Regions from separate parts of the Arthrobacter sp. Y3223151 genome, predicted to be linked through region 2. Evidence: predicted binding sites of a transcription regulator. Region 2 holds the regulator's gene; each other region holds the start of a gene.
The links. The regulator LexA, encoded in region 2, represses DNA repair genes until DNA is damaged. The targets are predictions, from matches to a motif close to TCGAACANNTGTTCGA.
Positions count from the first base shown of each region.

Region 1: a site for LexA is predicted at 1,621-1,636, ahead of uvrA (excinuclease ABC subunit UvrA). Genes of this name have one in related genera too.
Region 3: a site for LexA is predicted at 5,078-5,093, ahead of ruvA (Holliday junction branch migration protein RuvA). Genes of this name have one in related genera too.

Region 1 is NZ_JBNHGI010000005.1:193,487-201,176, reverse strand. Features, by position in the region: gene AC5RUP_RS09915 (DNA topoisomerase IB) at 1-251, shown strand, start outside; gene AC5RUP_RS09910 (MBL fold metallo-hydrolase) at 375-1,019, opposite strand; gene AC5RUP_RS09905 (GntR family transcriptional regulator) at 1,129-1,512, shown strand; gene uvrA (excinuclease ABC subunit UvrA) at 1,726-4,572, shown strand; gene AC5RUP_RS09895 (HAD hydrolase-like protein) at 4,650-5,372, shown strand; gene AC5RUP_RS09890 (lysophospholipid acyltransferase family protein) at 5,369-6,034, shown strand; gene uvrC (excinuclease ABC subunit UvrC) at 6,083-7,690, shown strand, end outside.
Region 2 is NZ_JBNHGI010000016.1:25,987-33,676, reverse strand. Features, by position in the region: gene AC5RUP_RS16055 (SseB family protein) at 1-725, opposite strand, end outside; gene priA (bifunctional 1-(5-phosphoribosyl)-5-((5-phosphoribosylamino)methylideneamino)imidazole-4-carboxamide isomerase/phosphoribosylanthranilate isomerase PriA) at 735-1,475, opposite strand; gene AC5RUP_RS16045 (hypothetical protein) at 1,524-1,685, opposite strand; gene hisH (imidazole glycerol phosphate synthase subunit HisH) at 1,688-2,329, opposite strand; gene hisB (imidazoleglycerol-phosphate dehydratase HisB) at 2,326-2,943, opposite strand; gene AC5RUP_RS16030 (histidinol-phosphate transaminase) at 2,998-4,107, opposite strand; gene AC5RUP_RS16025 (LysM peptidoglycan-binding domain-containing protein) at 4,181-4,534, opposite strand; gene lexA (transcriptional repressor LexA) at 4,831-5,580, shown strand; gene AC5RUP_RS16015 (ATP-dependent DNA helicase) at 5,697-7,690, opposite strand, start outside.
Region 3 is NZ_JBNHGI010000017.1:42,324-50,013, forward strand. Features, by position in the region: gene secF (protein translocase subunit SecF) at 1-861, opposite strand, end outside; gene secD (protein translocase subunit SecD) at 862-2,589, opposite strand; gene AC5RUP_RS16380 (preprotein translocase subunit YajC) at 2,701-3,144, opposite strand; gene ruvB (Holliday junction branch migration DNA helicase RuvB) at 3,287-4,372, opposite strand; gene ruvA (Holliday junction branch migration protein RuvA) at 4,374-5,009, opposite strand; gene ruvC (crossover junction endodeoxyribonuclease RuvC) at 5,173-5,733, opposite strand; gene AC5RUP_RS16400 (YebC/PmpR family DNA-binding transcriptional regulator) at 5,760-6,515, opposite strand; gene pdxT (pyridoxal 5'-phosphate synthase glutaminase subunit PdxT) at 6,518-7,183, opposite strand; gene AC5RUP_RS16410 (Mur ligase family protein) at 7,358-7,690, shown strand, end outside.

The DNA.
Region 1 (7,690 bases), on a different contig from region 2:
GGACGTGGCAGGGAACGGTAACGGCCGCCGTGGCACTGGCCGGCTACAACGGCAAGCCGAATCTCACCGGCCGGCGCAAGGCCGTGGTCGCAGCCATGCACGCCGTCTCGGAGCGGTTGGGCAATACGCCCGCCGTGGCCCGCAAGTCGTACGTGGATCCGCGGCTCGTGGACCGCTTCATGGCGGGACAGATCCCGGACGCCGCAACCTACTCCGCGGCGGAACGCAGCCTGCCGTCCTTCCTGGCCTGACAGGGGCAGCCTGCCATCCTTCGTCGGGTGACAAGGGAGCTAAAGCAGCCCGCGGCGCTAGAATTAGAGAGCCCCGGCAGGCGGGATTCCCCCCAACGTCCACGTCTGTCGGGGTTGATGCGTTTACCAGCCGCGGGATTTCCACTCGTCCAGATGGGGCCGCTCTGCCCCGAGGGTGGTCCCGGCGCCATGGCCCGGATGGACCACCGTGTCGTCGGGCAGGTAGTTGAACACCCGTTCGGTTACATCGTTGAAGAGGGTGGCAAACCGCTCCGGGTCCTGCTGCGTGTTGCCCAGCCCGCCCGGAAACAAGGAATCTCCGGTGAACAGGTGCGGGGGACCCTCCGGTGCGCGGTAGAGCAGCGCCACGGATCCCGGCGTGTGCCCGCGCAGCTTGATGGCTTCCAACGAGAATCCGTCGAACCGGCCGACGTCCTGATGCTCGAGGGCAACATCGGTCCGCACCTCGATCTGCGGAATATCCTCCACGCCGGCCGCCGTTTTGGCGCCGGTAGCGGCCACCGCCTCCGGCAGGGCCCGGACATGGTCCCAGTGGCTGTGCGTGGTCACGATCAGGGCAACCTCGGCCGGCCGCCCGGCATCCGCGGCGCCCTCGCGCAGCAGTTGCCGGATGGCCGGAAAGTCATCGGCGGCATCAATCAACACCTGGGTGCCGGAAGCCTTGTCCGTCAGCAGATAGACGTTGTTGTCCATCTCGGAAACGGAAATACCGCGGATTGTGACTGCAGGATCTTCGTGAAGCAACATGCTTCCCAGCCTACCGACAGTCGACCCGGACGGCTCAGGATGTCATTCTGGTTGTAGCAGCGGACAGGCAGCGCGGTGCTGCGGACACGACGAGGAGCGGGCGCAGGCGATGGAAGCGAGTGAGTTTGACTGGCGGATGAACCGCGACAGCGCCGTGCCGCTCTTCGAGCAGCTGAGGCTGCGGATCATTGAAGCGGCCGACGCCGGCGAACTCCCGGTGGGTACGAAGCTGCCGCCCGTCAGGCGGTTGGCCGATCATCTGGGTGTGGTCCCGAATACCGTGGCACGCGCCTACCGGGAGCTTGAAACTGCCGGGCGGGTGGAAACCCACGGCCGGGCCGGTACCGTGGTCAGCGCCGGAGCCGGCAAGGCCCGCCAACAACTGGGCGATGCCGCCGAAGCGTTCGCCCGTGCCGTTCACGGTCAAGGGATCGGCGGCAAGGAAGCACTCGCCGCCGCCAAGGCCGCGTTGGAGCGCCACGGCATCAAGTAGGCCGCATCCAGTAGGTGAAGCGGCGGGCTGGCGGCAGCCAGCGGAGGCCGCATTTGCGGACGTCTGCTGTCCGCAGGGGTTGTCCGCCGTGACCGATGTAATACAAGTTCGAACGAATTTTCGATTAGAGTAGATACCGTGCTAAAAGCAAGCGAAACGTCCGTCCCGGCGACCGATTCCGAGTCTGCCACCCCCGTTTCCCGCTCCGCGGACATGTCCAGACTGGTCGTCAAGGGCGCCCGCGAGCATAATCTGCAGAACGTCAGCGTGGACCTGCCCCGCGACGCCATGATCGTCTTCACGGGACTGTCCGGCTCGGGCAAGTCGTCGTTGGCCTTCGATACGATCTTCGCCGAGGGCCAGCGCCGGTACGTGGAATCGCTCTCTTCCTATGCGCGGATGTTCTTGGGGCAGGTGGACAAGCCTGATGTGGACTTCATCGAGGGCCTGTCGCCGGCGGTGTCGATCGATCAGAAGTCGACCAGCCGCAACCCGCGCTCCACCGTGGGAACAATCACCGAGATCTACGATTACCTGCGCCTGCTGTGGGCCCGCGTCGGCCGCCCCTTTTGCCCGCAGTGCGGTGAACCGGTGGAGAAGCAGACCCCGCAGCAGATCGTGGACCAGTTGCAAGAGCTTCCCGAAGGGACCCGGTTCCAGATCCTGGCCCCGGTAGTGCGCGGGCGCAAGGGCGAGTTCGTCGACCTGTTCAAGGAACTGAGCACCAAGGGCTTTTCCCGCGCCAAGGTGGACGGCAAGCTGGTGCAGCTAAGCGAACCGCCGAAGCTGGGGAAGCAGTACAAGCACACCATTGAGGTAGTGGTGGACCGGTTGGTGGCCAAAGAAGGCATCCACCAGCGCCTGACCGACTCGGTGGAAACCGCCCTGGCCCTCGCGGAGGGCCGGGTGCTGGCCGATTTCGTCGACCTTGCCGAGGACGAGCCGGGCCGCACGCGTGCCTTCTCCGAGCACCTGGCCTGCCCGAACGAACACCCTCTCGCCATCGACGAGATCGAGCCGCGCTCGTTCTCGTTCAACAACCCGTTCGGCGCCTGTCCGGCCTGTACCGGTATCGGCAGCAAGCTTGAAGTCGACGTGGACTTGGTGGTCCCGGATCCCGACCGGAGCCTGTCCGAGGGCGCCATTGCTCCGTGGTCCTTGGGCAAAGCTACCCAGGAGTACTGGACGCGGTTGCTCGAAGGGCTCTCGCATGAGCTGGGGTTCTCCATGGACGAGCCGTGGAAGAACCTGCCGAAGAAGGTCCGGGAGGCCGTACTGCACGGCAAGGACTTCAAGGTCGTGGTGCAGTACCGCAACCGCTTCGGCCGGGAACGGAAATACAGCACCGGGTTCGAAGGCGCGTTCCAGTACATCCACCGAAAGCATGAGGAAACCGAGTCCGAGTGGGCGAGGGACCGTTACAAGGAGTACATGCGCGAGGTCCCGTGCCCGGAATGCAACGGCGCGCGGCTGAACCCCGCGTCCCTGTCCGTGCTGATCAACGGGAAGTCCATCGCGGATGTGTCTGCCCTGCCGCTGCGCGAGGCGAGTTCGTTCCTCGCCGGCCTGGAGCTCTCGGCCCGCGAAACCCAGATCGCCCACCAGGTACTCATCGAGATCCAGGCGCGGCTGCGGTTCCTCTTGGACGTGGGCTTGGAATACCTGAACCTGGAGCGTGCCGCCGGCACGTTGTCCGGCGGGGAGGCCCAGCGCATCCGGCTGGCAACGCAGATCGGCTCCGGCCTGGTCGGCGTGCTCTACGTGCTGGACGAGCCCTCCATCGGCCTGCACCAGCGGGACAACCGCCGGTTGATCGAGACCCTCACACGGCTGCGCGACCTCGGCAACACCCTGATTGTGGTGGAGCACGACGAGGACACCATCGCCGAGGCCGACTGGATAGTGGACATCGGACCGGGCGCCGGGGAGCACGGCGGCGAAGTGGTTCACTCCGGCTCGCTGCAGGAGCTGTTGGACAACACGCGTTCCATCACCGGTGATTACCTGTCCGGCCGGCGCCGGATCGAACTGCCGGCCAAGCGCCGGAAGATGGACAAGAAGCGCCAGATCAAGGTGGTGGGCGCCCGGGAAAACAATCTCCGCGGCATCGATGCCTCGTTCCCGCTGGGAATCTTCACCGCGGTCACCGGCGTCAGCGGCTCCGGGAAGTCGACCCTGGTCAACGACATCCTCTACAAGGTGCTGGCGAACAAGCTCAACGGAGCCAAGCATGTTGCCGGCCGGCACACCAGGGTGGAAGGCGTGGACCAGCTGGACAAGGTCATCCACGTGGACCAGAGCCCGATCGGCCGCACGCCCCGGTCCAACCCGGCCACCTACACGGGAGTCTTCGACAACATCCGGAAGCTGTTCGCCGAGACCAACGAGGCGAAGCTCCGGGGCTACCTGCCCGGCCGGTTCTCGTTCAACGTCAAGGGCGGGCGCTGCGAGGCCTGCTCCGGCGACGGCACGCTGAAGATTGAGATGAACTTCCTGCCGGACGTCTACGTCCCGTGCGAGGTCTGCCACGGCGCACGGTACAACCGCGAGACGCTGGAAGTCCACTACAAGGGCAAAACAATTGCCGAAGTCCTGGACATGCCGATCGAGGAAGCAGCGGAATTCTTTGCCGCGTTCACCCCGATCGCGCGCCACTTGCGGACCCTGGTGGACGTCGGGCTGGGGTACGTCCGGCTCGGACAGCCCGCCACCACGTTGTCGGGCGGGGAAGCCCAGCGCGTCAAGCTCGCCAGCGAACTGCAGCGCCGTTCGAACGGGCGGAGCATCTACGTGCTGGACGAGCCGACCACCGGCCTGCACTTTGAGGACATCCGCAAGCTGCTGCAGGTGCTGCAGGGGCTGGTGGACAAGGGCAACACGGTAATCACCATCGAACACAACCTCGACGTGATCAAGAACGCCGACTGGGTTGTGGACATGGGGCCCGAGGGCGGTTCCGGCGGCGGCCAGATCATCGCCAGCGGCACTCCCGAGCAGGTGGCGGCAGTCGAGGGAAGCCACACCGGCCGCTTCCTGGCGGAGGCGCTCGGCCACCAGTGAGCCTGCCGGACGGAATAAGGTATTCCCCAGCAGGAATGGATTCCGGCGGATCCGCGGATCTGTGGGAAAATGCCCGGGTGACTCAATTGCCTGCGCTGGTACTTTTCGACCTCGACGGAACCCTGGTTGACCCCGCAGGTGCCATCACCACCGGAATAGCCGGCGCCCTCGCGGCGGCCGGCCTGCCGGTCCCGCCGCAGGAAGAACTCGGATCCCTGGTCGGGCCGCCGCTGGGTGAATCCCTGCGCGGGGCCGGAGTGCCGGAGCACCGGCTCGGCGAGGTGATCGCGTTGTACAGGGCGGGCTACCGCCGGTCCGGGATGGCGGCAAGCCGCGTGTACCCGGGCATCACCGGCCTGCTGGAGCGGCTCCTCTCCACCGGCGCGGTCCTCGCCGTCGCCACGCAGAAGCCGACAGCGCTGGCGCGGGAGCTGCTGCGGCTGCAGGGCCTGGAGCAGTACTTCGCGGGGATTTACGGAGCCGAGGGCGACGATCCCGCCCCGGCGGCGGAACCCGGGCTGGGCAAGGTGTCGATCCTGCAGGCCGCGCTGGATGCTTTCAGCGACTCCTGCGGCCCGGTGGTCATGGTGGGCGACCGGCTCTACGACGCCGCCGCAGCTCTCCGGCTCGGCATCCCCGCCGTCGGGGTCGGCTGGGGCTTCGCCGCCCCCGGGGAACTGGAAGCCGCCGGCGCGGCCGTCGTCGTGGATACCGCCGAAGAACTTGAGGCCGCTATTGGGCGGCTGACCGCCGCCGAGCCCGAGGGCGCCCTGGCCGGCCGCCGGGGACCGGCCGCATGAGGACGTTCGAAGCGACGCGCGCCTCGTTCCGGGCCGGGCTGCGGCTCAGCTGCCGGCCGACGATTGAAGGCATCGCGAACTTTCCCGCGACCGGCCCGGTGATTGTGGCACCGAACCACCTGTCCTTCCTCGACAGCGTCATCATCCAGGCGATGATGCCGCGCAAGGTGGCCTTCTTCGCCAAAGCCGAATACTTCACCACCCGCGGTCCCAAGGGCGCTGCGATGCGGTGGTTTTTCCACAGCGTCGGCTCGATACCGGTGGAGCGGGGCGAACAGGCCGCCAGCGTGGCCGCGCTGCGGAGCGCCCTGGACGTACTGGAACGCAACGAGGCTTTCGGGATCTATCCTGAAGGAACACGGTCCCGTGACGGCAAGCTCTACCGGGGCCGCACCGGCGTGGGGTGGCTGGCCCTCACGACCGGGGCGCCGGTGCTGCCGGTAGGGCTGATCGGCACCGAACAGCTGCAGCCCGCCGGGAGGATGATGATCCGGCCGAGCCACTTCACGGTCCGGATCGGCAAGCCGCTGTACTTCAAGCGGACGGGGCCGGAGCACTCGCTGCCGGCGCGCCGGTCGGCCACCGACCAGATCATGGACGCGATCGCCGACCTGACCGGCCAGGATCGCTCGAACAGCTACAACAAGACGCCGTCGGCTTAACCGGCCGGACGGCACCCAGGGCCCAGGCGAGGAAGGGAGTGACCGGCCATGGCTAATCCTGCTTCCTACCGTCCGCGGACGGGGGAGATCCCGACCAATCCCGGCGTCTACCGTTTCCGGGACGAGCACCGGCGCGTGATCTACGTCGGCAAGGCGAAGAACCTGCGGTCCCGGCTCAACAGCTACTTCGCCAGCCCCAAGAACCTGCCGCCCAAGACGCATGCGATGGTGCATACGGCGGCTTCGGTGGAGTGGACCATCGTGGGCAGCGAACTGGAGGCCATCCAGCTCGAGTACACGTGGATCAAAGAGTTCACACCGCGCTTCAACATCATGTTCCGGGACGACAAGTCCTATCCCTACCTGGCCGTGACCATGGCGGAGAAGTTCCCGCGCGTGCAGGTGATGCGCGGCGAGCGGCGCAAGGGCGTCAAGTACTTCGGTCCGTACTATCCGGCGAAAGCGATCCGCGAGACCGTGGACACCCTGCTGCGGGTTTTCCCGGTCCGCACCTGCAGCACCGGCGTCTTCAACCGCGCCCAGCGCACCGGCCGGCCGTGCCTGCTGGGCTACATCGACAAGTGCTCGGCGCCCTGTGTGGGGCGGATCTCGCCCGAGGACCACAAGGCCCTGGCCGCCGAGTTTTGCGCGTTCATGGGCGGGGAAGCCGACCGGTTTATCCGCGCCCTCGAAAAGAAGATGGCCGCGGCGGTGGCCGAACTCGACTACGAGACGGCGGCGCGTCACCGGGACGACATCGCCGCGCTGCGCCGCGTCTTCGAACGCAACGCCGTGGTGCTCAGCGAAGACACCGACGCCGACGTGTTCGCCCTGGCCCAGGACGAACTGGAGGCGGCCGTCCAGGTGTTCCACGTCCGCGGCGGCAGGATCCGCGGCCAGCGCGGCTGGGTGGTGGAAAAGGTCGAGGACCAGAGCGACGCCGACCTTGCCGAACACCTGTTGCAGCAGGTTTACGGGGACGCCGACGGGCCGGACCGGATCCCGCGCCAGGTCATGCTGCCGCAGGAACCTGAGAACGCCGCCGAACTGCAGGCCTGGCTCAGCGGACTCCGCGGCAGCAGGGTGCAGATCCACGTGCCCAAACGCGGTGACAAGGCCGCCTTGCTGGCCACCGTGAGGGAGAACGCCGAGCAGGCCCTGGCCCTGCACAAGAGCCGGCGCGCCGGCGACATCACCACCCGCTCGGCCGGCCTCCAGCAGCTGCAGGAGGCCCTGGATCTGCCCGTGGCGCTGCTGCGGATCGAGTGCTACGACATCTCCCACGTGCAGGGCACCAACGTGGTGGCCTCCATGGTGGTGGTGGAAGACGGGCTGCCCAAGAAGTCCGACTACCGCCGCTTCGCGATCACCGGCGAGGCCGCCCGGGACGATACCTCGGCGATGTATGACGTGATCAGCCGGCGCTTCCGGAACTACCTGGCGGAACAGGGCCACCAGGGCATCCCGGCGGCAGCCGATGCAGGCGAAACCACCGCCGGGGACGGCGCGGACACCGCCGTCGTGCTGGAAGAGACCCTGACGCCGGCACCCAAAACCAAGTTCGCCTACCCGCCCAACCTGGTGGTGGTGGACGGCGGGCCGCCCCAGGTGGCCGCCGCTTCCCGCGCGCTGTCGGACCTGGGCATTACCGACGTG
Region 2 (7,690 bases):
TGCAGGACCAGGCGCAGCTCCGGGCCGGGGCCGCCGCCGGCCACCACGGCTCCATCTGCCGCCCGGACGGCGATCCCGGTCCCGGGCTCCACGAACGAGGCCATGACCGCCTCCTCGCCGCCCGTGGCCTCGGCCACCCACTCCAACAGCGCCGGATCACGGTAGGAGGGCACCCACTCGTGCTGTTTGGCCAACGCCCACACTGCCGGCCGCCGGACCACGAACGTCAGGGCGGCGCCCGGATCCAAAACCATCAGTTCGGCGTCTTCGGACACGGCCGCCAGGGCCGCCCGCGGCGCCTCCACGGCGACCGGCCGGGCCTGGGGATGCCAGGCTTCCAGGGCGGCCGTGTTGCTGAACACCGGCAGCGCCCGGCGCCCATCCGGCGCCTGCAACGTCACCACGGCCATGTCGGCCTGTTTATCCGCTGTCAGGCCGTGGCTGCCCTCGGCCTCTTCTCCCAGCGTCGCCACGATGGGCACGAAGACGCGGGCGTTGGCCAGGGCAGCCACTACTTCCGCTTCGCCGCCGGTTCCGGCAGCCAGCCACTGCAGCGCCGCCTCGTAGCCGGGATCCGCGCTGCCGTCATCGTGGTCGAACTGGTGAAGCGGATTTCCTTCACCGCTCAGGTCCCGTCCGGCCCAGCTTTGCCCGGCCGAGTCCCCCGCCCCGCCGGCTCCCGCCAGCGCAGCGGCAATATGGGCGGGCAGCTGCTTCTTGCCCATGCTGGTCTCTCAGCGCCGTCCGGCGACATCGAGGGCTTCGGGCAGCGTGAACTTGCCCGCGTACAGTGCCTTGCCCACGATCGCTCCCTCGACGCCGGCCGGGACCAGGCCGCGCAGTGTCCGCAGGTCATCCAGGCTGGAGATGCCGCCGGAGGCAACCACCGGCTTGTCGGTCCGCTCGCACATCTGCCGGAGCAGGTCCACGTTGGGCCCGCGCAGCGTCCCGTCCTTGGTCACATCGGTGACCACGTACCTCGAGCAGCCGGCGTCTTCGAGGCGGGCCAGCACCTCCCAGAGGTCGCCGCCGTCCTGCGTCCAGCCGCGGGCCGCGAGCGTGGTGCCACGGACATCCAGGCCGACGGCGATGGCGTCACCGTGCCGGGCAATGGCGCGTGCTGTCCATTCCGGGTTTTCCAGGGCGGCGGTGCCCAGATTGACACGTGCAGCCCCGAACTCAAGCGCGCGCTCCAAGGACGCGTCGTCGCGGATGCCGCCGGACAGCTCCACCTTGATCTTCAGTTCGTCGGAGACGCGGCGCAGCACTTCCGTATTGTTGCCCCGGCCGAACGCCGCGTCGAGGTCCACCAGGTGCACCCATTCCGCCCCGTCGGTCTGCCACGCCAGCGCAGCCTCCAGCGGATCCCCATAGCCGGTCTCGCTGCCGGCTTCGCCTTGGACCAGCCGGACGGCCTGGCCGTCGGCAACGTCGACTGCGGGCAAAAGTTCAAGGATGGTGGTTTCGTTCGTCATGGTTCTTCCGCTTTCTGCGCGCCGTCAGCGGGCGCGGGATGGGTGTGGTTACTCGGCCGGGCCGAGGGTGAGCAAGTAGGCAGCCAGCAGCGACAGGCCGGCCAGGATCCAGAAGACGATCACCAACCACTTGGGCAGCCGCTGCTGCCGGAACGAGATGGCGCCGCCGGCCAGCAGCCCGGCCAGGCCCATCAGGAGGATGCTGCCCATGACTACCTCAGCGTCTTCAGCCAGTTGCGCAGCAGCTCCGCGCCGGCGTCTCCGGATTTTTCCGGATGGAACTGGGTAGCACTCAGCGGACCGTTTTCAACGGCCGCTATGAACGGGGCGCCGTGCGTGGACCAGGTCACCAGCGGGGGTGTCATCGCGGGTTGGGTGACATCGAAGTTCCAGTGCTGCACACCGTAGGAGTGTACAAAGTAGAAGCGCTCGTCTTCGATCCCGGCAAACAGCCGGCTGCCCTCCGCGGCGTCCACGGTGTTCCACCCCATGTGGGGCACGACCTCAGCGGGCAGCGCTTCCACGGTTCCCGGCCATTCCCCAATGCCCTGCGACCGCACGCCATGTTCCACGCCTTCTTCGAACATGACCTGCAGGCCGACGCAGATGCCCAGCACGGGCCGGCCGCCGGCCACCCGCCGCCCAATCCAGCGAAGCGCGTCCACGGACTTGAGCCCCTTCATGACCGTTGCGAAGGCCCCGACGCCGGGAACCAGCAGGCCGTCGGCGTCGAGGACGTCGTCGGAGGCATGGCTCAGCGTGACGTCGGCACCCACATGCTCCAGCGCCCGGACTGCCGAGCGGACGTTCCCGGAGCCGTAGTCCAGTACGGTGACCTTAGGCGCAGCCGTCACAGGGCTCCCTTCGTCGAGGGAATGCCCTCGACACGTGGATCGGCTTCGACGGCGGCGCGAAGCGCCCGGGCGAAGGCCTTGAACTGGGCCTCGACGATGTGGTGGGGGTCCCTGCCGCCCAGCACGCGCATGTGCAGGCAGATCTGGGCGTGCAGCGTGATCGATTCGAAGACGTGGCGGGTCAGCGATCCGGTGAAGTGTCCGCCGATCAGGTGGTACTCCTGGCCTGCCGGTTCCCCCGTGTGCACCAGGTAGGGCCTGCCGGAGATGTCCACGACGGCGTGGGCCAGCGCCTCGTCCAGGGGCACCGTGGCTTCGCCGAAACGGCGGATCCCGGCTTTGCTCCCCAGCGCTTCCTTCAGGGCGTCGCCGATGGTGATGGCGACATCTTCGACGGTGTGGTGCGCGTCGATGTGCGTGTCCCCGCTGGCCTTCACGGTCAGGTCGACGAGCGAGTGCTTCGCCAGGGCGGTGAGCATGTGGTCGTAGAACGGCACGGTGGTGCTGATCTCGGAACGGCCGGTGCCGTCGAGGTCCAGTTCAACCAGCACGGACGACTCGCTGGTGATGCGTTCGAGGCGTGCGGTACGTCCGGTGGTGGTTTCCACGGTCATGGGAGTCCTTTGACGAATTGGTCGACCGGCACGAGCCGGTTCGCTCTTACTAGTTTAGGAGACGGGGCTCGCCACGAGGGCCTTGATGCCGTCGAGGAAGGCTGTGGTCTCGGCCTCAGTGCCGGCGGTTACCCGCAGATGGCCCGGGATCCCGACGTCGCGGATCAGCACGCCGGCTTCCAGCAGCCCCTGCCACACCGAGCGGGGGTCCTCCAGCCCACCGAAAAACACGAAGTTTGAGTCGGACGGCGCCGGGTCAAGTCCCAGTGCGGCCAGCCCGTCGACAATGCGGTCCCGCTGCGCCTTGATGTCTTCGACGTTGGCCAGCAGCGCATCAGCATGTTCCAACGCGGCCAGGGCCGTTGCCTGAGTGACCGCGGAGAGGTGATAGGGCAAGCGGACCAGGCGCAGCGCATCGGTAATCTGCGGTGCGGCGGCGAGGTACCCGACCCTGGCGCCTGCCAGCGCGAAGGCCTTGCTCATGGTCCGGGAAACAATGAGTCGCTCCCGCCCCGGCAACAGCGTCAGCGCGCTCGGCGTTCCTTCGTGGGCGAACTCGGCGTAGGCCTCGTCCACGATCACGATGGCCTTGGAGGCCTCCCCCGCTGCATACGCCGCCTCCACGACTTCAAGGCCCAGGGCGGTGCCCGTCGGGTTGTTCGGGGAGCAAAGAACGACCACATTTGCCGCGGAGTCGGCCACGGCAGCGGCGGCGGCGTCCGGGGACAACGTGAAGTCCGCCCCCCGCGGAACAGCCACATAATCCGTGTCCGTTCCGCTGGCCAGCAGCGGGTACATGGAATAGGTGGGCGGGAAGCTCAACAGGGTGCGGCCGGGGCCGCCGAAGGCCTGGAGGATTTGCTGCAGGACTTCGTTCGATCCGTTGGCGGCCCAGATGTTCTCTGCGGTGAGGCCGTGCCCCAAGTAGCTGGCCAGCGCCGTCCTCAGCTTCGTGAACTCGCGGTCCGGATACCGGTTCAGGCCCGCGGCCGCCTCACTGACGGCCGAGACGATGGCCTGGCGGACAGCATCGGGGAGGCCATGGGTGTTTTCGTTGACGTTCAGGAGGACGGGAACCTCCAGCTGGGGCGCACCATAGGGCTCCAAGCCCCGGAGATTTTCCCGCAACGGCAGGCGGTTCAGGCGTTCTAACTGCTCACTCACCGGTCCAGTTTAAGCTTCGGCCCGCCCGGGGCAGGAATCGGGCGGGCCGAAGCAGCTCATATTACGGCTGGTCTCAGGGCGCCGACGGGACCAGCAGCTGCTGTCCGGAGTGGACGATGTCCCCCTGCAGGCCGTTCAATTGCGCGATCTCGAAAATGACATCGTGAGGGTTGCGGTCCGGGGCGGACTGCACTGCTATGTCCCACAGTGTCTGGCCGCTGCCGACCGTGACAGTTGCTGCCGGCCCCGGTCCCAGCCCCCCGGCGGCGGCCATTGCCGGAGCCGTGAAGAAACCGATCAGGGTCAGGGCTGCGGCCGCGGCGAGCATCAGCGGCAGGCCGATCAGCAACAAACGGCCCCGGCGGGTCAGCCGCAGGCCTGTGCTGGTGCGAACGCCGGCGGGCTGCGGTGCGAGCTGGGCGGACATGGTGCCACCTTTCCGATATTCGATCTATTTCGGCTGGTTTCGATCGTTGTGCGACCGTATTCGAACGTATCTTCGAATGCGTCTCTTACAGTTTTAGCACTGGTGATCGAACATTGTCGAGACTCAGTCGAACAAATGTTTGAAATTCGCTACCGCCTCGCCTAGCGTTGTAAGCGTCGAGCGGCAGTAAGAGCAGTGCATCAGCCGCCACCGACAAAACAGTTGAGACAACAGCCCATGTGCGGTTCCGCTACGGCGCCGGCGCAGGGACCACTACGGGGAGACCGGGGCCGGACATGTCGGAAGAGACCACCACCACTGCCGGAGCGAAGCGACGCGGCCGGCCCGTCAAAGTGGGACGCAGCCTGACGCCGCGGCAGAAGAAGATCCTGGAAACGATCCAGCGCTCCGTCATGTCCCACGGATACCCTCCGTCCATGCGCGAGATCGGTGACACCGTCGGTCTGGCAAGCCTGTCCAGCGTCACGCACCAGTTGGCCCAGCTCGAGAAGATGGGCTACATCAGGCGCGACCCCAAGCGTCCCCGTGCCATGGAAATCCTGACCCCGCTGAAACTCGAGCACGGGGGTGTGGAAATCGTCGGAGTCGATGAACCGCAACAGCTGCGCAGCTCCAGCGGCGTCGCAGTATCCGAGCTGACCACGTCATCCGACACGGCGATGGTGCCGCTGGTGGGACGGATCGCAGCGGGCGGGCCTATCCTGGCGGACCAGGCGGTCGAGGACGTCATGCCCCTGCCGCGGCAACTGGTGGGACACGGCGAGTTGTTCATGCTCAGGGTCTCGGGCGATTCCATGATCGATGCGGCCATCTGTGACGGCGACTGGGTCGTGGTGCGCCAGCAGCACACGGCCGAGAACGGCGACATCGTGGCGGCACTGCTCGACGACGAAGCAACGGTCAAGACCTTCCGGCAGCGCGACGGCCACACCTGGCTGCTGCCGCAGAATACCCAGTACGAACCCATTCTGGGCGACCACGCAACCATCATGGGCAAGGTTGTCTCGGTGATGCGGGCCCTCTGACGCGCCCTCGTCTCCCGGTCCCCCGCTGCCGCCACCCCGGGATCCCTGCGCGCACGGGCGGTTCCCGGCCGGGTGGGCCCCGCTCGCTCCGGGATGGGCCTGTCCCCACAGCACGTTCAGGCTGCGGCCGACGCCAGCCTTTCCAAGATCTGGCGGGCCGTGGCGCCGTCCTTGGTACTCCAGAAGGGCGGCAGGGCGCTGCGGAGGAAGTTCCCGTAGCGCGCTGTCGCCAGCCGGGAGTCCAAGACGGCCACCACCCCGCGGTCGTTGGAGGCGCGGATCAGCCTGCCGGCTCCCTGGGCCAGCCGCACGGCCGCGTGGGTCGCCGAGACGGTCATGAAACCGTTTCCGCCGGCCTGCGCCACGGACCGGGTCCGGGCAGTCGTGAGCGGGTCGTCCGGCCGGGGGAACGGGATCCGGTCGATGACCACGAGCCGGCACGCTGTGCCGGGTACGTCGACGCCCTGCCAGAGCGTCATCGTGCCGAACAGGCAGGTGTCGGGTTCTTCGGCGAATTGGCGGACCAGCGCGCCCATCGACGATTCGCCCTGGCACAGGATGGGCAGGTCGGTGCGCACGCGCATTTCGGCCGCGGCTTCTTCTGCCGCACGCCGCGAGGAGAACAGGCCCAGGGCGCCGCCGCGCGAGGCCAGCAGCAGCTCCTCGAGTTCATCGAGCTGTTCCGGGCTGGTGCCCCGGCCCGGCTTCGGTAGATGCGACGCCACGTAGAGCACGCCCTGCCTGGGGTAATCGAAGGGGCTGCCCACGTCCACGCTGGAATAGGCGGGCGCGCCGGCTCCGAGCAGTCCGAGCGACCCGGCGACGGCGTCGAAGGTTCCCCCGACCGACAACGTCGCCGATGTCAGCACAACGGTATGTTCGTCGAACAGGCCCTCACGCAGCCGGGACGCCACCGAGAGCGGTGCTATGTTCAGCGTTGCCGGCTGGTCGTCATTGGCGGCGTAGTCGCCGGTCTCGCCATAGGTGCTGGGACGGGTCGCCCAGATGACCTCCCGGGAGTCCGGTGCGGACAGCAGCCGTTCAGCCAGCTCCAGCACGGCCGAAAGCCGTGAGCGCGCCATCTGCCGTCCGCCGTCCGCTGCCCCCGCACCCTCGGGCTTGGAGTCGGAGAGCGCCGCGCGGGCCGCTTCCCGTACCTGCGCGAGCACCAGCTCATGCTCCTCGCGGAGGCCAACCGCCAACAAGCCGGTCGGCACCGACTGCAGGACGTCCTCTAGGGCGTCGGCGGCGGAGTTCAAAGGCTCCACGCTGATCCCCGTGTGTTTGCGCGCCGTCGAGGCGGCGGTACGCACCATGGCGGCGGAGAGTTGCCCCGCGACGGCGCTGGTGACCCGGTCCTGCAGCTCATGGGCCTCGTCGATGACCACCACGTCATAGTCCGGGAGTACCGCGACGCCCTCGAAGGCGTTGATGGCCAGCATGGCGTGGTTCGTGATCACGATGTCAGCCTCTGCCGCGCGGCCCCGGGCCAGTTCGCTGAAGCACTCGGCGGCCAGGGGACACTTCTGGGCGCCCAAGCATTCCATCGAGCCGACGGAGACCTGCCGCCAGGCCCGGTCGCTGACACCGGGCACCAGTTCATCCCGGTCCCCGGTTTCGGTCTCCTGTGCCCACTCGCGCAGGCGCACGACTTCCTTGCCCAGCGCGCCCGAGGCGCCGGAAGCGGACCCTGCGCCGGCCGGAGCAGGATGCGGAACCGCGTCCTCGCCGAGGCTGAACAGTGCCGCCGGCGCGTCCTCGTCCGGAAAGCCGCCCGCGAGCTTGTGCAGGCAGAGGTAATTGTTCCTGCCCTTGAGCAAAGCGACGTCCAGCGGCCTGGGAAGCTCGTCGGCGACGGCCTCCAACAGCCGGGGCAGATCCCGCTTGACGATCTGCGATTGCAGCGCCAACGTTGCGGTGGAGACGATGGCCGGCTTCTCCCCCTCCAGCGCCTGGACCATGAGCGGCACCAGGTAGGCCAGCGACTTGCCGGTGCCTGTGCCCGCCTGCACCAGCAGGTGTTGCCGGCGCTCGAAGGCCTCGGCTACTTTCGCCGCCATCTCGTGCTGGCCGGCACGGTGCTGCCCGCCCATCTCCTGAACGGCGACAT
Region 3 (7,690 bases), on a different contig from region 2:
GATGCCGATGAACAGGGCCAGGGACACGTCCTTCAACGTGCCGGCCCCGAGCAGGAACGCGCCGATGAACAAGATGGCGGCGACCGGCAGGACGGCGACCACGGAGGTGTTGATGGACCGGACCAGGGTCTGGTTCACGGCGAGATTGACCTCTTCCGCGAAGGTCCTCCTGGTGGACTTGTCCAGGTCTTCCGTGTTCTCGCGGATCTTGTCGAAGACCACCACCGTGTCGTACAGCGAGTACCCCAAAATGGTCAGGAAGCCGATGATCGCCGAGGGCGTCACCTCGAAGTCGCTCAGCGAATAGATGCCGGCGGTCACAATGAGCACCACCACCAGGCCGCTGAGCGCGGCGACGGACATCTTCCAGGTCCGGAAGTACAACGCCATCATGATCGCCGCCAGCACAACGAACACCACCAGGCCCCAGATCGCCTGCCGGGTCACGTCGGCACCCCAGGTGGGACCGACGTACGAGGACGTCACTTCGTCCGACTCGACATCGTAGGCTTCGACGAGGGCGTCGCGCAGTTGCAGGGTCTGGTCGTCGTCCAGGCGCTCGGTCTGGATCCGCATCGTCCCCGGCGCGATGTTCGTCACGCGGGGATCGGCATCCGCCGCGACCCCGGCTACGGCAGCCTCGCCGGGACCGACGTCGGTGTTTTCCACGTTGGACACGGTGAACTCGGAGCCGCCGCGGAAGTCGATGCCCAGGTTGAACCCGCCCTTGACGAACGGCACCACGATGGACAGCAGGATCGCCGCGGCGGCAATGCCGAACCAGAGCCGGTACTTGGAGACAAAGTCGTAGGAGCGCTTGCCGGTGTAGAGATCGTTGCCCCACTTAGCAAAGTTGGCCATTTAGTTGCTCTCCTTGTCGGACCCGCGGCCCGCGCCGCTGGTGGCGCGCTGTTTCTCGGCCGCCCGGCGTTCGGCGATGGTCTGGCGGCGGTCGGCTTCGGCAGCCGCCGCGGCGTTCTTGGCCCGCACCGGCACCTTGCGTTCGCCGGGCTGGCGGATCCGGCCCGCCCCGCGGTAGAGCGGCACCGCGTCCAGCAGGCGCGGATCGAGGCCGGAGAAGCGGTGGCCCTCGCCGAAGAACTTGGTGCGTGCCAGCAGCTGCATGGCCGGGTGCGTGAACATGAAGACCACCAGGAGGTCCGCCACCGCGGTCAGGCCCAGCGTGAAGGCAAAGCCACGCACGTTGCCCACCGCCACGAAGTAGAGCACGACGGCGGCCAGCAGGTTGACCGCCTTGGAAGCCAGCACGGTTTGCCGTGCGCGCTTCCAGCCGTTGTCCACGGCCGAGACCAGGCCCCGGCCCTCGCGCAGTTCGTCGCGGATGCGTTCGAAGTAGACGATGAACGAGTCGGCGGTCTGGCCGATCGCCACGATCAGGCCGGCGACCCCGGCCAACGACAGCCGGTAGTTTTCGGTCCAGCCCAGGATCGCGATCGCCAGATAGGTCATGAGGCCGGCCACCACCAGTGACGCGATGGTCACCAGGCCGAGCATGCGGTACTGGAAGATCGAGTAGGCGGCGACCAGCACCAGGCCGATGAGCCCGGCGAACAGGCCCATCCGCAACTGGTCGGCGCCCAGGGTGGCGGAAATCTGCTGCTCGCTCTGGATCTCGAAGCTGATCGGCAGCGCGCCGTACTTCAGCTGCTCGGAGAGGACACGGGCAGATTCCTCCGTGAAGTTGCCGGTGATTTGCGGCTTGCCGTCCGGGATGACCGCGTTGGTCGTGGGAGCGGAAATCACCTCGCCGTCCAGCACGATGGCGAACTGGTTTTGGGCGCCGGAGAGCCCGAACAGCCGTTCGGTCACTTCCTTGAAGGTTGCGGTTCCCTCGCTGTTGAACTCGATGTTCACTGCCCACTGGTTCAGCGTCTGCCCCTGGGTGCCGCGCACCTGGCCAAAGCTGGAGTCGGCGATGTCGGTGCCGGGCACCTCCACCGGGCCCAGGATGTACTTCATGCCGGTATCCGGTTCGCAGGCGACCATCGGCTTGGCCGGGTCGGCAGGCTCGCTCTCCTCTTCGGCCGCGGCCGGGTCAAGGCACTCCAGCGCCTCGAACTCCTGATAGAGCTCCGGGGTGATCCAGTTCAAGTCGCTGGCGTTCTCCGGGTCGCCCGCCGGTTTTGGAAGGTCCGCTTCTGGCGTCCGCTCTTCTTCGGGAACGGCGGAACCCGGCGCAGCGGTGAGCACCGGGCGGAATTCCATGGCGGCCGATGCCTGGATCAGTTCGCGGGTCCGCTGGTCCGGAACACCGGGCAGGCTGACCACCACGTTGCGGCCGGACTGCGTGGTGATCTCAGCTTCAGCCACGCCGGAGCCGTCGACGCGCTGGCGGATGATCTCCACTGCCTGGTTGAGCTGCTCGGCGGTGATCTCGCCTCCGCCGCCTTGGACCTGCGGAGCCAGGATCATCTGGGTGCCGCCCTCAAGGTCGAGCGCCAGCTTGGGCGCCCAGCTCGCCTGGCCGGTGAATACACCGCTGCCTAGGATGACGGTGCCGGCGGCCAGGAGCACACCGAGCCAGATAAGTGTCCGCCGCGCAATGCTGGTGGAACCGGATCGTGCCATGGAAGATCTTTCTCTCATCGGCTCAGTCGGCCGGCGGAACCGGCCGGTACATGGCGAAGTGGCGGGGCATGCCCCGCCACTGCACGCCTATACGGCTAAGCCGTCGCTGGCCTACTTGGTGTCTTTGTTCTGCTCTTCGTTGAGCCGCTTCAGGGTGTCCTCGGCGGACTCCTCCGGGCGGGTAGCGCTTTCCGTGGTGAGGGACGAGGCGTCATCGGGAACCTCGGGGGCCTCCGGCGTCACGACTTCGTTCACCGCCTGGGTGTGCACGGTGGCGGTGTTGCCCGGCGACAGTTCAAGGACCACCTTGTTGTTGTCGGGGTCGAGGGAAACGACGGTGCCGAAGAGGCCGAACTGCGTCATCACCTCGGTGCCCGGCACCATCTGCTCCTTGATGCGCTCGGCCTTTTCGCGCATCTGCGCCTGGACCTTCTTCTGCTTGCGGAACATGAAGAAGATCAACAGCGCGAAAACGGCGAACAGGCCGATGGTCATCACGTCGATGCCGCCCGACGGCTGCTGGGGAGTGGTGCCGGTGAAGAGATTTACGAACACAGGAAAGTTCCGTCCTAGAAGTCTGGAGCGGACCGGTAGGAAAATCCGGACCGTGTACGCAGCCTGCCGCGTCCCGTGGGGGACGGCGCACTCCGCACGTTCCTACCATTCTACGCGGTGACCGCCCGCACACGGTCAAGCTTCAGTTTTCGGCGAAATCCGTGTCCGGCTCCAGCAGTTCCGAGAGCAGGTCTTCGGTCGGTCCCGCGGCCAGGTGATCGGGCACCGCCAGCCCCAGGTGTTGCCAGGCCGCGGCGGTGGCGATCCGTCCGCGCGGCGTCCGACCGAGCAGCCCTTCGCGGACCAAGTAGGGCTCGGCCACGGTCTCCACCGTCTCGGTTTCCTCGCCGACGGCTATGGCCAGGGTGGACAGGCCGACGGGTCCTCCGCCGAACTTGGTGATCAGGGCGGTCAGCACCGCCCGGTCCAGCCGGTCCAGTCCCCGTTCGTCGACTTCGTACATATCGAGTGCCGCCGCTGCCGCGCGCGCATCGATCTCCTCGATCTTGTGCACGAGGGCCCAGTCCCGAACCCGGCGCAGCAGACGGTTGGCGATGCGGGGCGTGCCGCGGGAGCGCCCGGCGATCTCGGCGAAACCGGCCGAACTCACCTTGAGGTCCAGCAGCATGGCCGAGCGGCGGAGCACGAGTTCAAGCTCCGCGACGGCGTAGAACTCCAAGTGCCCGGTGAAACCGAACCGGTCGCGCAGCGGGCCCGGCAGCAGTCCGGCCCGGGTCGTGGCCCCGACGAGGGTGAACGGCGGCAGGTCGAGCGGGATGGCGGTGGCGCCGGCGCCCTTCCCCACCACGATGTCCACCCGGAAGTCCTCCATCGCCATGTAGAGCATTTCCTCCGCCGGCCGCGACATCCGGTGGATCTCGTCCAGGAAGAAGATCTCCCCCTCGGTCAACGACGACAGGATCGCCGCCAGGTCGCCCGCGTGCTGGATCGCCGGCCCGGAGCTGATGCGCAGCGGCGCGTTCATTTCCGCGGCGATGATCATGGCCAGCGTGGTCTTGCCCAGACCGGGCGGCCCGGACAGCAGAACATGGTCGGCTGTCCGTTCGCGGATCCGGGATGCCTCCAGCACCAGCGACAGCTGCTGGCGGACCCGGGCCTGGCCCACGAAATCGTCCAGGTTCTTGGGCCGCAGCGCCGATTCGATCGCCCGTTCTTCGGTTTCCGACGTGTTGGCGACCAGCCGGTTGTTCTCGGATTCCTCCGCCACGCTAGTTCACTCCCGCGGTCCGCCGGGCCGCGCCGGTCCGGGCGCCGTCCTGGCCGAGCCGGCGCAGGGTCAGCCGGAGCAAGTCGCCCACGTTGCCTGCTGCTGCCGCCTCCGGATTTTCCTCGGCGGTGGTGTCCACCGCCGCGGCGGCGTCCTTCTCGGACCAGCCCAGGCCGGCCAGGGCCTCCTGCACCTGTCCCTTCCAGCCGCCCTTCTGCTGGGGGGCCTGCTCGCCGGTGGGGATCAGCTTCCCGGCCAGCTCGAGCACGATCCGGCCGGCGAGCTTCGGCCCGATGCCCGGAACCTTGGTGAACGCCTTGCTGTCCCCCTCCGCGGCGGCGACCCTCAGGGCCTCGGGCGAGTGCACCGACAGCGCCGCCAGGCCCAGCCTCGGACCGACCCCGCTGACCGAGATAAGGGTTTCAAAAACTTCCCGTTGCGCCGCGTCCTCGAAGCCGAACAGCGTCATGGAGTCTTCGCGCACAATCATGGTGGTGGCCAGTTCGGCCTCCCGCCCCACGAACAGCGTGCCCAGGGTCTGCGGCGTCGCCTGGACGAGCATGCCGAATCCGTTGACGTCGATCACGGCCGATTGCAATCCCACGTGGGCGACGACGCCGCGCAACGAGCTAATCATGAACTCAACTCCCAATTCCGGCACTGCGGCCCGGAGTCCGCCCCGCAGGCAGCACGGCGGCGGATTGTCCGAACATATCTACGAATAGCTTACGGGGCAGCACGGACATTGCCGGCCACCGCCACACCGTGGCCCCGCTGCCGCGGCCGCCGCCGGCCGCACGTCAGCGGCGGGTGCGCTTGGCCTTCGCTTCCGCTTCCGCCCAGAGCCGCTGCGCCGTCGTCATCCCGCCGCCGGCAGCCGGTTTCGCTGCTCCGCCGCGCCAGGCATGGGTGATCGCCAGCGCCAGGGCGTCCGCCGCATCGGCCGGGCGCGGCGGGGTGTCCAGCCGAAGGATCCGGGTTACCATCTTGGTCACGGCGGCTTTGTCCGCCTGCCCGTTGCCGGTGACCGCCGCTTTCACCTCGGTAGGCGTGTGCAGCGCGACGCCGATCCCGCGCCGTGCCGCGGCCGCGATGACCACGCCGGACGCCTGCGCGGTGCCCATCACCGTGCTGACATTGGTCTGGCTGAAAACGCGTTCGACGGCGAGCACGTCCGGGGCGTGCGCGTCGAGCCATTCGTCGATCGCGTCCGCAATCTTCAGCAGGCGCAGCTCCAGCGGCATGTCCGGGGTGGTCCCGACCACTCCGACGTCCACCAGGGAGGAGCGCCGGTTCGGTTCGACATCGACCACGCCCAGGCCGCAGCGGGTCAGGCCCGGGTCCACTCCCAGCACGCGCATGGCCGACGGCGACGGCCGGACCGGTGTCAGTCGTTCTCGATTTCGGCGAGGACGTCCGCGCTGATGTCGGCGTTGGAGTAGACGTTCTGGACGTCGTCCAAATCCTCGAGGGCATCCACCAGCTTCATGAACTTCCGGGCCGCGTCCGCGTCGAGATCCACGGCCATCGAGGACACGAACTCGATCTCGTCGGTTTCGTATTCGATGCCGGCCTCTTCCAGTGCGCCCACGACGGCGCGCAGGTCGGTGGGATCGGTGTGGACCTCGAAGTTGTCGCCCTGCTCCTTGACTTCCTCCGCGCCGGCGTCGAGCACCGCCATCAGGAGGTCGTCTTCCGTGAGCCCGTTCCTGGGCAGGGACACCACGCCCTTGCGGGAGAACATGTAGGACACCGACCCCGGGTCGGCAATGGTGCCGCCGTTGCGGGTGATGGCCAGGCGGACCTCGGAGGCGGCCCGGTTCTTGTTGTCGGTGAGGCACTCGATCAGCACAGCGGAGCCCTGCGGCCCGCGGGCCTCGTAGATGATTTCGCTGTAGTCCACCGTTTCGCCGGTCAGGCCGGCGCCGCGCTTGACCGCGCGGTCGATGTTGTCGTTGGGAACCGAGGTCTTCTTGGCCTTTTGGACGGCCAGTTCCAGCGCGGGGTTGCCGGACATGTCCGCTCCCCCGTTGCGCGCCGCCACCTCAATGTTCTTGATCAGCTTCGCGAACGACTTGGCACGCCTGGCGTCGATCACGGCCTTCTTGTGCTTGGTGGTTGCCCACTTCGAGTGTCCGGCCATGCTTACGCCTCTCCTCTGACGATGCGGATGAAAAGTTCGTGGATGCGGCGCTCCCCCGTAATCTCCGGGTGGAAGGATGTCGCCAGCAGATGCCGCGAACGCACTGCCACTATTCTAGCTGTCCCGTGCAAAGTGTCGGTGTGGGAGGCCTCCTCCGGCTCGACGGTGGCCAGGACCTCCACGCCCTCGCCCACGCGTTCCACCCAGGGCGCACGGATGAACACCGCGTGGACCGGCGCCGGGCCCTGGCCGGGAGACGCCGCGCTGAACTCCAGGCCCCGGAAGTCCAGGTCGGACTCGAACGACTCGCGCTGCCGGCCGAAGGCGTTCCGCCGCACCGTAATGTCCAGGCCGCCCAGCGTCTGCTGCGGTTCGCCCTTCAGGTCAGTGGCCGGATCTGCAATCTCCCGGGCCAGCATGATCATGCCCGCGCAGGAACCGTAGACCGGCATGCCCGCTTCGATCCGCCGCTTCAGCGGGTCGGCCAGCTCAAAAATGCGGGTGAGCTTGTCGATCGTCGTGGATTCACCGCCGGGGATGACCAGGCCGTCCACGGCCGCCAGTTCCGCCGGCCGGCGCACCGGCACCGCCGTGGCGCCGCTGTGCTGCAGGACGGATAGATGTTCGCGGACATCGCCCTGCAGGGCGAGCACACCAATCGTGACCACGGTGACGGTTCCTCGGAATTCGCATCGGGGCCGCCTCAGTGGCGGCCGTACGGAAAAACAGTAGTGCCAACCGGTCCGGCGATGTTAAACGGTGCCCCCGCCCGGTGTGGGGACCGACACTGTTCGGCCCGCGCCGGCGGTGCCCGGGCACGGCGGCTTGTATAGTCTCTACTCATGCGACACCTCCTTGCGACCGTTGCCGGAAAGGCCGTAAAGGCGGTAGCCAGGCTCCGCGGCGGCGGTTCCGCACTGCCCGGCCTGGTGGCCGAAAAAATCGATCCGCAGTTCCTGCCGCGCACGCTCGGCGAACTGCCGCGCGGCGTCATAGTGATCAGCGGGACGAACGGCAAAACCACTACCACCAAGATGGTGGTGGAGCTGTTGCAGGGGCAGGGCCTGAAGGTGTTCACGAACCGCACCGGCAGCAACTTCACCCGCGGCGTGGTCGCTGCCGTGCTGGGCGATTCCAACGCCCGGGGCCGGCTCGACGCGGACATCGCCGTCTTG